Regions from separate parts of the Actinoplanes sp. CA-030573 genome, predicted to be linked through region 1. Evidence: riboswitches for the same ligand, from Rfam matches in the RefSeq annotation. Region 1 holds a riboswitch; each other region holds the start of a gene.
The links. A riboswitch is a leader RNA that binds a small molecule or an ion and turns the genes downstream of it on or off. The one in region 1 is predicted to bind cyclic di-AMP.
Positions count from the first base shown of each region.

Region 2: linked by a shared signal. The riboswitch ahead of ACQP2F_RS01995 (coiled-coil domain-containing protein) and the one ahead of ACQP2F_RS09725 (C40 family peptidase) in region 1 are both predicted to bind cyclic di-AMP.
Region 3: linked by a shared signal. The riboswitch ahead of ACQP2F_RS30400 (NlpC/P60 family protein) and the one ahead of ACQP2F_RS09725 (C40 family peptidase) in region 1 are both predicted to bind cyclic di-AMP.

Region 1 covers NZ_CP192038.1:2,078,844-2,082,108, reverse strand. The annotation lists gene ACQP2F_RS09730 (MurT ligase domain-containing protein) at 1-1,180, opposite strand, end outside; cyclic di-AMP (ydaO/yuaA leader) riboswitch at 1,600-1,732, shown strand; gene ACQP2F_RS09725 (C40 family peptidase) at 1,739-2,557, shown strand; gene leuS (leucine--tRNA ligase) at 2,622-3,265, opposite strand, start outside.
Region 2 covers NZ_CP192038.1:425,475-428,739, reverse strand. The annotation lists gene ACQP2F_RS02005 (ABC transporter ATP-binding protein) at 1-231, shown strand, start outside; gene ACQP2F_RS02000 (coiled-coil domain-containing protein) at 247-1,251, opposite strand; cyclic di-AMP (ydaO/yuaA leader) riboswitch at 1,255-1,396, opposite strand; cyclic di-AMP (ydaO/yuaA leader) riboswitch at 1,605-1,742, shown strand; gene ACQP2F_RS01995 (coiled-coil domain-containing protein) at 1,752-2,828, shown strand; gene ACQP2F_RS01990 (glycoside hydrolase family 65 protein) at 2,883-3,265, opposite strand, start outside.
Region 3 covers NZ_CP192038.1:6,594,536-6,597,800, forward strand. The annotation lists gene ACQP2F_RS30395 (M1 family metallopeptidase) at 1-879, shown strand, start outside; gene ACQP2F_RS30400 (NlpC/P60 family protein) at 930-1,925, opposite strand; cyclic di-AMP (ydaO/yuaA leader) riboswitch at 1,940-2,077, opposite strand; gene ACQP2F_RS30405 (M56 family metallopeptidase) at 2,200-3,102, opposite strand; gene ACQP2F_RS30410 (BlaI/MecI/CopY family transcriptional regulator) at 3,099-3,265, opposite strand, start outside.

The sequences.
Region 1 (3,265 bases):
TGTAGTTGGCGATCACCTCGAGACGACCGGGCGGAACCGCCTGGAGCGCCTCGTCAAAACTCCTAACGTGCCGGAAGGGCACACCGTTCACCTCGAGACGAACGGCCAGGTCGTACGCCCGGTCGCCGCTGATCAGCACGGGCCGGTCCCGCAGGGGCGAGAAGTCGACGTCGTACAGCCACGAGGTGTCGAGACCGTCGGGGTCCCGGGCGTTGACGGCGAGCAGCGTGGGTGCGAGCTCGGCCATGTCGAACGCCTCGAGCCAGCTTGCCGGGTTCTTCGCCAGCAGCAGACGGACGTTTCGTCCGTCCCGGTCGACCTGCGCATAACGACCGGCGACCGAAGAGACCGTCGCCAGCCGCGGCAGCGCCTCGATCGGGCGGACCCCGAACTCGGCCGCGACGGCCAGGGCGGTCGCCGCGTTACCCAGGTTGACCTGCCCGGGGAGCTGCAGCTTGACCAGGTGCCAGTCGCCGCGCGGGTCGACCACGCCCTCGTCCTCGACGTGCCACTGGGCCTGCGGCCGGCGCAGCGGGCAGCCGGTGCACCACCAGTCGCCGTTGCTGCGCTCGATCGGGTCGCCGCTCTGCGGGCAGACGAACGAGTCGTCGAGCCAGCGCTGGCCGGCGCTGAACCAGGTGACCTGGCCGGCGCTGCCCTGCGCGGCCCAGACCACCATCGGGTCGTCCGCGTTGGCGACCACGCGCACGTCGGGGTGGCCGGCGAGGGCGTCGCGCCACAGCTGCGCCATCATCGCCACCTCCTTGGCCCGGTCGAGCTGGTCGCGGGAGAGGTTGAGCAGCGCCACCACCCGCGGGCTGGTGGCGTCGATCACCCGGGCCAGGTAGTGCTCGTCGACCTCGAGCACGGCGAACGGCGTCACGCCGGCCTTGGCCAGCGCCGAGGTGTGCCCGGTCGGCATGTTGGCGCCGAACGAGTTGGTGGCGACCCGGCCGAGCACCTCGAGGGCGGCCGCGGTGAGCCGGGTCGTGGTGGTCTTGCCGTTGGTGCCCGAGACCAGCGCGACCGCGCGGCCCGCGGCCAGGTGGGCCAGCAGGTCAGGGTCGATCTTGAGCCCGATCCATCCGCCGATGACCGAGCCGTCGCCGCGTCCCGCGGCCCGGGAAAGCGCGGCCGCGGTCTTCGACACGCCGGTCGCGACCTTGGCCCGCAGGGGCATCTTGCCGTCCGTCACCTGAGCGAGGGTACCGGAGTCGGCTGTTACGTCGAGTGGCCGCCGGGGCCGGCGAAACGCAACGGCCTGACCAGGGGAACCACTATTTGTGTGTTCTGTTTCACCCGTAACCTTCGACAAGCCGTGATCGCCCCCGCACTACCCGTCATGGCATTTGTCTCGCGGACGTAACAAACTGGACAGGCCCCAATGTGCCAAACACGGACAGTGACGAATTGGCTGCCGCCGATCAAGAGAAATTTCAGGTAGCAAGGTTCTGCCGATCCGCACGGAACGGCTCGCAACGATTCGGTTCACGCCGAGCCCTGCCCCGGGCCGATCGTCGCGACCACCGCAATCGCACAACCACAAAGGCATATGGGGGCAGGGACGGGGGACCCACAGCTTCTCGAGAGAGACAGCCGGTCCGCTCCGCGCCACCCGCTCCGGTGGCGGTCGACGGGGCAACCTCGGGGTGAAGTCGGCCACCACGGCGACCGGGCACACCTTCCCGCCCGAACCCGACAGCTAACCTCGCAGGCGTGCCGGAGGGATATCTCTACCGTGCACGAGCACACCTCGAGCCGGCGTCGACGGCTGTCCGTCGGCACCGGTACTGCCGCGCTGTCCCTGGGTCTCTGCCTCTGCGCAGGTCAGCTGATCGCGACGCCGGCGGCCGGCGCCGCAACGCCGGTGGCGGCGGTTCAGGCTCAGGCCGCGGCCAAGCCAAAGCCCACGAACCTGACCAACGTCAGTTCCCGGACCCTTACTTCCGGCCAGCAGGTTCGCATCACCGTCCGGTACTACAACCCGAAGACCGGCAAGCGGATCACGTCCGGCAAGGTCCAGCTCCAGGGCAACCGGGGCGGCAAGTGGGCCGCAGTGGGCACTGTCCGGGTCGGCAAGAACGGCATCACCAACCTCTACACGCGGCCGAGCACCAGCGTTAACCTTCGCGCCGTCTTCTACGGGAACAGCTCGTACCGGGCGTACTGGGGCAGCTCGATCCGCATCACCGTGCGCAGCAACGCCGGGGCTCGGGTGCTGGCCGAGGCCAAGCGGCACACGGGCGCGCTGTACAAGTTCGCGGCCGCCGGGCCGAAGCGGTTCGACTGCTCCGGCTACACCCTGTACGTCTTCAAGAAGACGCTGGGCGTCAAGCTGCCCCACAAGGCGAACTCCCAGCAGAAGTACGGCAAGGCGGTCGCCAAGAAGTCGGCCAGGGTCGGCGACCTGATCGTCTTCCGATCCGGCTCGTACGGGTACCACGCCGGCATCTACGCCGGTAACGGCTACATGTACGACTCGCCGCACACCGGCGCCCGCGTCGGCAAGCACAAGATGTACGGCAGCAACTACGTCGTGCGTCGCCTGGCGGCGTAACGAAGCAAGGAACGACCAAGGAACGAAGTGAAATGGGGGGCACCGGTTCGGTGCCCCCCATTCTTCACACCACGACGCTGACCAGCCGGCCCTTCACCACGATGACCTTCTTGGGGTCACGCCCGGCCAGCACGTCGGCGACGGCGGCCAGCGCTTCGGCGCGTACGGAATCCTCGGAAGCCTCCGGGGAGACCGAGACCCGCCCCCGCACCTTCCCGTTGATCTGCACCGGATAGGTGATCGACTCGGCCTTCAGGTGGGCCGGGTCGGCGACCGGGAAGTCCACGTAGGCCAGCGTGCCCTCGTGGCCCAGCTTGCTCCACAGCTCCTCGGCCAGGTGCGGCGCGAACGGCGACACCATCAGCACCAGCGGCTCGATCGCCTCCCGGGACGCGACCGGCAGCGGGGTCAGCGCGTTCGTCAGCTCGATCAGCTTGGCGATCGCCGTGTTGAACCTCAGCTCGTCCATGTCCTCGCGGACACCGGCGATGGTCCGGTGCAGGTGCTTGCGGACGGCCGGCTCCAGCGGCTCGTCGGTGACCCGCAGCGCGCCGGTCTCCTCGTCGACCACCAGCCGCCAGACGCGCTGCAGGAACCGCTGCGAGCCGACCACGGCCCGGGTCTCCCACGGGCGCGAGACGTCCAGCGGGCCCATCGCCATCTCGTACACCCGGAAGGTGTCGGCGCCGTACTGCTCGCACATCTCGT
Region 2 (3,265 bases), 1.7 Mb from region 1:
CTGCTGATCGACGAGGCGCTGGCCACCGGCGACGCGAAGTTCCGCAAGCGCAGTGAGCAGCGGGTCCGCGACCTGCGGGCGGAGGCCGGCACGGTCTTCCTGGTCAGCCACAGCGAGCAGTCGATCCGGGACACCTGCGAGCGCAGCATCTGGCTGGAGAGCGGCGTGATCAAGGCGGACGGCCCGACCGACGACGTGATGAAGGAGTACGAGGCCTTCGTGAAGAAGTGAAGGCCCCGTACCGCCCTAGATGACCGACAAATGCACGTGGTTCGTGTGATCGCTCGAGGGATCGCCGTTGCCACGGGTGTACGCCTTCCAGCCGCTCGACGGCAGCCAGATGCGTTTGAACCAGATGACGTACAGGACGCCCAGCCGGCTCGAGTTGTTGATGAAGTAGTTCGCGAGGTTCGTCCCGTACGTCTTGCTGGCGCCCGTCGCCACCCCGCCGAAACCGCCCTTGTCGGCCGCGAAGTCGCAGGCCCGGCCCTTGGGATGCTCGCCGCTGTTCTGTTCGCGCCAGCAGTGCACGTAGTGCGTGAACCCGTCGGCCTGGGCCTGCCGCATGGCGAACAGCATGCGCTGGGTGATGCGGCCGCCACTGGTCGGGTCGTCCACCATGCCGCTGCCGCCCTGGAACTTGGCCGCCGACTTGCTGCTGCCGCCGTCGCTGGGCTGCGGGTCGTCCTGGCCGGCGTTGGCCGCCTTCAGCGCGGTCTCGGCCTGGACCTTGCGCTTGGCCATCACGTTCACCTGCTTCTGCTGGTCACGGATGGTGGCGTCGATCGCCAGCTTGGCCGCGGCCTGCTGGTCACGGACGGCCCGCAGGTCGGTGACCGCGGCCTGCTGCTTGACCCCGACCGTCTCCAGCATCTCGGCCCGGTCCAGGAAGCCGGCACCCGAGCCGGCGTTGAGCAGCGCGCTCATCGGGCCGAGCCGGCCGGACATGTAGGCCTCGGCGACGATCTCGTCGACCGCCGCCTGGCGGGGGGCGAGCTCGGCGTCCAGCTGCTTGAGCCGGGCGGTGAGCTGGGCCTGGCGGGTCTTGGAGGCCGCGAGCGCGTCCCGGGCCTGGACGTAGCCCCGGGAGGCCGCCTCGAGCTGCTGGATCAGCGACTTGGAGCCGCCTTCGCCGTCGTCCCCGGTGTCGCCCGGCGCCGCGTGGGCCGGGGCCGCGAACGCCAGACCGGCGGCAGCGACCAGGAGGGCGAGGGTCGCCGCTAATCGGCGGCGGACAGATTGGTGCCGCACACTGTTTCCTTCCGTCGGCCGCCGACCGAGTTAGCTGACGGGTTCGGGACGGAAGTTCCCTACCGGAAGTGACTCCGGATTCACCCCATTGAGAGGAACGGTTGGTTCCCCGGCTCGCCTCGCGGCGATTAGGCGGCGATCCCCGGGTGGGGATCGGGACCGACGATACCCATGCCATCGATTGATCGACAGATCTCGTACCCTGTGCGATTGGCCGATAACGGCTTGTCACCTCATTACGGAAAGTGCTTATCCGCTCACCACATTCACGTTTATCGGACCCTGATGCGTTCCCAAGTCTCGGGTAAACTCTCCGACGGCTCTGCCGCCGAAGGCGCCGCCCCCGAGGCGCCGGCAGACCACCGCCCAATCGCCGCGAGGCGAGCCGGGGAACCAAATGTTCCTCACCTGGGGTGAATCCGCGCGAGCGGTAGGGATCGCTTCCGTCCCGAACCCGTCAGCTAACCCGGTCGGCGGTTAACCGGAAGGAACCTGGCTGGATGACCGTACGAACCCGCCGGTGGCTGACACTCGCCCTGGCGCCGCTCGTGGCTGTCTCGTTCCTGGCGGCGCCGACCGCCCCCGCGAGCGCCGACCCCGACACCTCGTCCTCGTCGAGCTCCGGCGAAGGGTCGAGCTCAGGCGGAGGAACGTCCGCGATCCCTGACGAGGGCGACGACGACGTCGAGGCGAACGCGACGCTGAACGACGTGCTCGAGTCGTCGAACCGCAAGTATGTGCAGGCCAAGGCGGCGGTGACGAAGTCCACCGCGACGCAGAAGAGCCTGGCCGTCGAGATCAACCTGGCCGAGGCCAAGCGCAACGCGCTGATCCCCGAGGTCAACGCGATCGCCGCCCAGCAGTACCAGACCGGCCACCTCGGCGCCGCCAGCTTCCTGCTCGGCAGCCAGGGGTCGAGCGACTTCCTCAAGAAGGCGGTCTCGCTGGAGGAGATCAACACGCTGCACGACCGGAAGCTGCGCGAGCTCAACGCCGCGATCGACCTGGTCAACAGCAAGAAGGCCGCGCTCGACGCCGAGGTGAAGGCGCAGCAGACCAACCTGCTGGCGATGCAGAAGCAGAAGGCCTCGGCCGAGAAGGCGCTCGAGTTGGTCGGCGGCAAGAGCCTCACCGGCGGCTTCGTCGACGCGGTCTCCAAGCAGGCGGCGCCCGCGCCACGCAATGCCGAGGGCGGTTTCTCGCCGGAGAAATGCACCGTGAACGATCCGACCACGAGTGGCTGCATCACCGCGCGTACGTTGCACATGTACCAAGAGGTGAAGAAGGCCGGCTTCAATCGTTTCGTCGGCTGTCACCGCAACGGCGGACCGTTCGAGCATCCGAAGGGCCGGGCCTGCGACTGGTCCCTGCAGAAGAGCGGATTCTCGAACGCGCACAACGCCGACATGAAGAACTACGGCAACAACCTGATGGCGTTCCTGGTCCGCAACGCCGACCGGTTGGGCATCTACTACGTCATCTGGTATCAGCAGATCTGGTTCCCGGCGACCGGTAACTGGCACACCTATCACGGCGTCAGCGCCCACAAGGACCACGTGCACGTTTCGATGCTGTAGAGCAGACATGGCAACGGCCCCCGCGATATCCGCGGGGGCCGTTGTCGTTGACGGTCAGTCCTGCGGAGCCCGGCGCACCGGGGCCCGGCCCGCGGGCTGGGTCGGCGGCGGGCCGACCGGTCCGGCCGGCGGGATCGGCACGCTCACCGGCTTGACCTGGGTGACCTCGATCTCCTTGCCGTGGTGCAGCAGCACGAGCCGGGCCGAGCCGCCGCCGTTGCGCAGCGAGTAGGTCACCTCGTCGGCCGTGACATTCACCCGCAGCCGGAGCCCGCGCCACAACAGCGAGAACTCGAGGTTGCTGATCCGGCTCGGCAGCCGGGGCGCGAACGACAGCTGGCCGTTGAAGTCCCGCATGCCGCCGAGGCCGGCGACCAGCGAGATCCAGGTGCCGGCCAGCGACGCCACGTGCACGCCGTCACGCGAGTTCTGGTGGA
Region 3 (3,265 bases), 4.5 Mb from region 1:
CTGGCCGTGCGCGACGCGGCGGGCTGGCATCTGGACCCGTACACGAACAACGGGGAGTCCTTCTACGCGCTCGCCTCGGACTACACCGTCGCGCTCGATCACCCGAGCACGATCTCGGTGCCCGCGACCGGCACCTCGGTCGACCGGGCCGGCAGCAGTGGGCGTACGGTCACCACCGCCACCGGGAAGAAGGTGCGCGAGTTCGCCTGGGCCGCCGGGCCGTTCCGCAAGATCTCCGGAACCACGGCGGGCGGCGTCGCGGTGAACGTCTACTCGGTGAGCTCGATCAGCACGTCGAGCGCCAACTCGATGCTGAGCACGGCCAGGTCCGCCCTCGACGCGCACTCGTCCCGCTTCGGCGCCTACCCCTACGGCGAGGCCGACGTGGTGCTGGACAACGGCTACTGGTTCGGCGGTATGGAGTACCCGGGCTTCGTGCTCGACGTCATCAGCTCGACGGCGCTGGCGCACGAGCTCGCCCACCAGTGGTTCTACGGGATCGTCGGCGACGACGAGTACACGACGCCGTGGCTCGACGAGGGCTTCACCGACTACGCCACCGATCTGTACTTCAACAAGACCGGCAGCGGCTGCGGGATCACCTGGCAGTCGAGCGCCGAGAAGCTGACCAACTCGATGGCTTACTGGGACGCGCACCCGAGCCGCTACAGCACCGTGGTCTACGGCTACGGCAAGTGCACGCTGCACGACCTGCGCCGGCTGATCGGCACGACGGCGATGGCAAACCTGCTCAAGTCGTACGCGGCGTCGCACTGGTACGGGGTCTCGACGGTGGCCGACTTCAAGGCCGCGGCGCAGGCCGCCGCCGGCTCGACCAGCCTCACCTCGTTCTGGGCGGCGCACCGCGTCGAGGGCTGACCGCACACGGAAAGGGGCCGCCCGCGGGCGGCCCCTTTCTGCGCGAACTCTCAGCCCGGACGCCGGAAACCGGCGATCGGTCCCACCTTGTCGAGCACCGCCATCCGCACATGGTCACCCGTGTGCGGGGCGTGCACCACCTTGCCGCCACCTATGTAGATGGCGACGTGATGGAGGCTGCCCGGATAGAAGAAGACCAGGTCACCCGGTTGCAACTCGTCCCGCGACACCGCCTTGCCCTCGCCCCACTGGTCCTTCGTGTAGTGGTCGAGGAAGACGCCGACGCTGGCCCACGCCGCCTTCGTCAGACCCGAGCAGTCGTAGCTGTTCGGGCCCTCGGAGCCGAAGACGTAGGGCTTGCCGACGAGGTCGCAGGCTCGCTGCGCCGCACGGCCGCCCTTGTCCTGGCTGTAGGTGACGGGGCACGGCCCGGTCTTGAACGGGCCGTCGGACTCGCCGGCCGCGCCGTACGCCGCGAGCCGCAGCTTCTGGAGCGAGTCGATCTTCTTCTGGATCGCGGCCTTCTGCTGCGCGAGCTGGCTGTCGCGCGCCGCGATCGACTTGGTCAGCACGTCCAGGTCGGACTTCATGCCGGCGTACTTGTCGCGCAGCTTGGCGACGCCGGCGATCTGGTCCTGCTGGTGCCGAGCAAGCTGATCGAGGTAGGTCAGCTTGTCGGTCAGGCCGGTGGGCGACCCACTCATGATCATGGCGTTGAACGCGTTGGGCGCACCCTGCTTGTACGCGTCGACGGCCATCCCCCGCACCTGGGACAGGGCGACATCCACCTGGATCTGGAGCGGAGTGAGCTGGGTCGTGAGCTTCTTCAGCTGAGCCTGGTTCTTGAGCAGCTTGCCGTGCACGTCGTTGTACTGCTCGATGACCGGCTCGAGTTCGTTCCACTGCTTGTCGATCTGGGCCTCGACGCTGGCCGGCGAGGGTGTCGCTTGCGCTACGGACGGGCCGGTGAAGACGATCCCGACCGCTGCGACAGCGCAGGCGAGGCTGCGCAGAACTGCGGCGCGGCGCGCCCCAATCCGTTTCACGTAGGTGCGTTATCCCTTCTTCCATCAAGCCGCCGACCGGGTTAGCTGACGGGTTCGGGCGGGAAGCGCGCCCGGCCGCAAGGGATCGCGGCTTCACCCCGACTACTCGGGTCCCCGGTTCGTCGCCATGGACGATTAGGCGGTGGTCCGTCAGATCGGCCGGATGGACGATGGGGGGCTGCCGAACCGGGGACCACCGTACTCCCGATCAAGTCGTTAACTGAAGCTGCCACGACCAGGAAACTGCTTGCACAGCAGGGGCTACGGACAGTGACTACAACGGCCAGGCTTCCAGGGCGCGGTCGAGCCACGGGAGCACCAGGATCACGGTCGGTAATACCAGCAGGGCCAGGGCGCCGAGCGCGACGGTCGCGGTGAGGGCGATCGAGGACCTCGGCGGCGCGGCCAGGCGGGCGAGGCGGCGGTCCCGGGCGTCCGTTCCGGGCGCGACATCCTCCGACAGAGGGACAGCGCCGGTCAGGCGTTCCAGGGCGCCGCGCAGCGGCGCGGACCCGGTGCGGCGGCGTGCGGCATCGTCGGCCACCATCTCCAGCAGCAGATGTACGGCGTTCAGCGGCGCCCGGCTGCGCAACGGCGCCGGGACGGCGCGATAGAACGCGGTGAACGACTCCATCACCACCTCATGGCGGTGCCGCAGGTGGGTCTGCTCGTGGGCGAGGACGGCCTCGACCTCGGACCGGCCGAGCAGCCGGAGCGCGCCGTCGCTGAGCACCACGCGCGCCTCCCGGCCGGGCACGCAGTAGGCGAGCGGCAGGTTGCCCTGGAGCACCCGCACGTTGTCGTCGTCGAGCTCCTGGCGCTGCTCGGCCCGGTCGAGCAGGTCGACCAGCAGCCGGTGCCGGGCGCGGCGCTCGCGGGAGCGCCGGGTGACACCGTAGAGGGACCAGAGCAGCCGCAGCACGATCGTGGCCGCGACGGCGAGGGCGCCGACCAGGGCCGCGGCGGTGACCGGCCGCCCGGCGCCGGCCGCGCGGGCCAGTTCTTCGGGGCCGGCCAGCACCACGCCGAGCGCGGAGAGCACCGCGGTCAAGGTGATCGCCTGCCAGAGCAGCACGGCCGCGGCCGGCGCGCGGTCGGGCCACCGGGCGGCGGCGAGGACGCCCGGCACGACGAGCGACAGGGTCAGCCCGAGGGCGCCGAGCAGCAGGGCGGTCACCGCTCGTTCTTGGCGACGGCCTCGAGGGCGGCCTTCAGAGCCTCCGGCGGCAGCTGCCCGACGAAGTAGGCGAGCGCCGCGTCCTGGTCGGCGCTGGCGCTGAGCGCGTCGAGCATGACCGAGGCCGTCATCTCCTCGCGGGACTGCGTGGTGGCGTACCGAT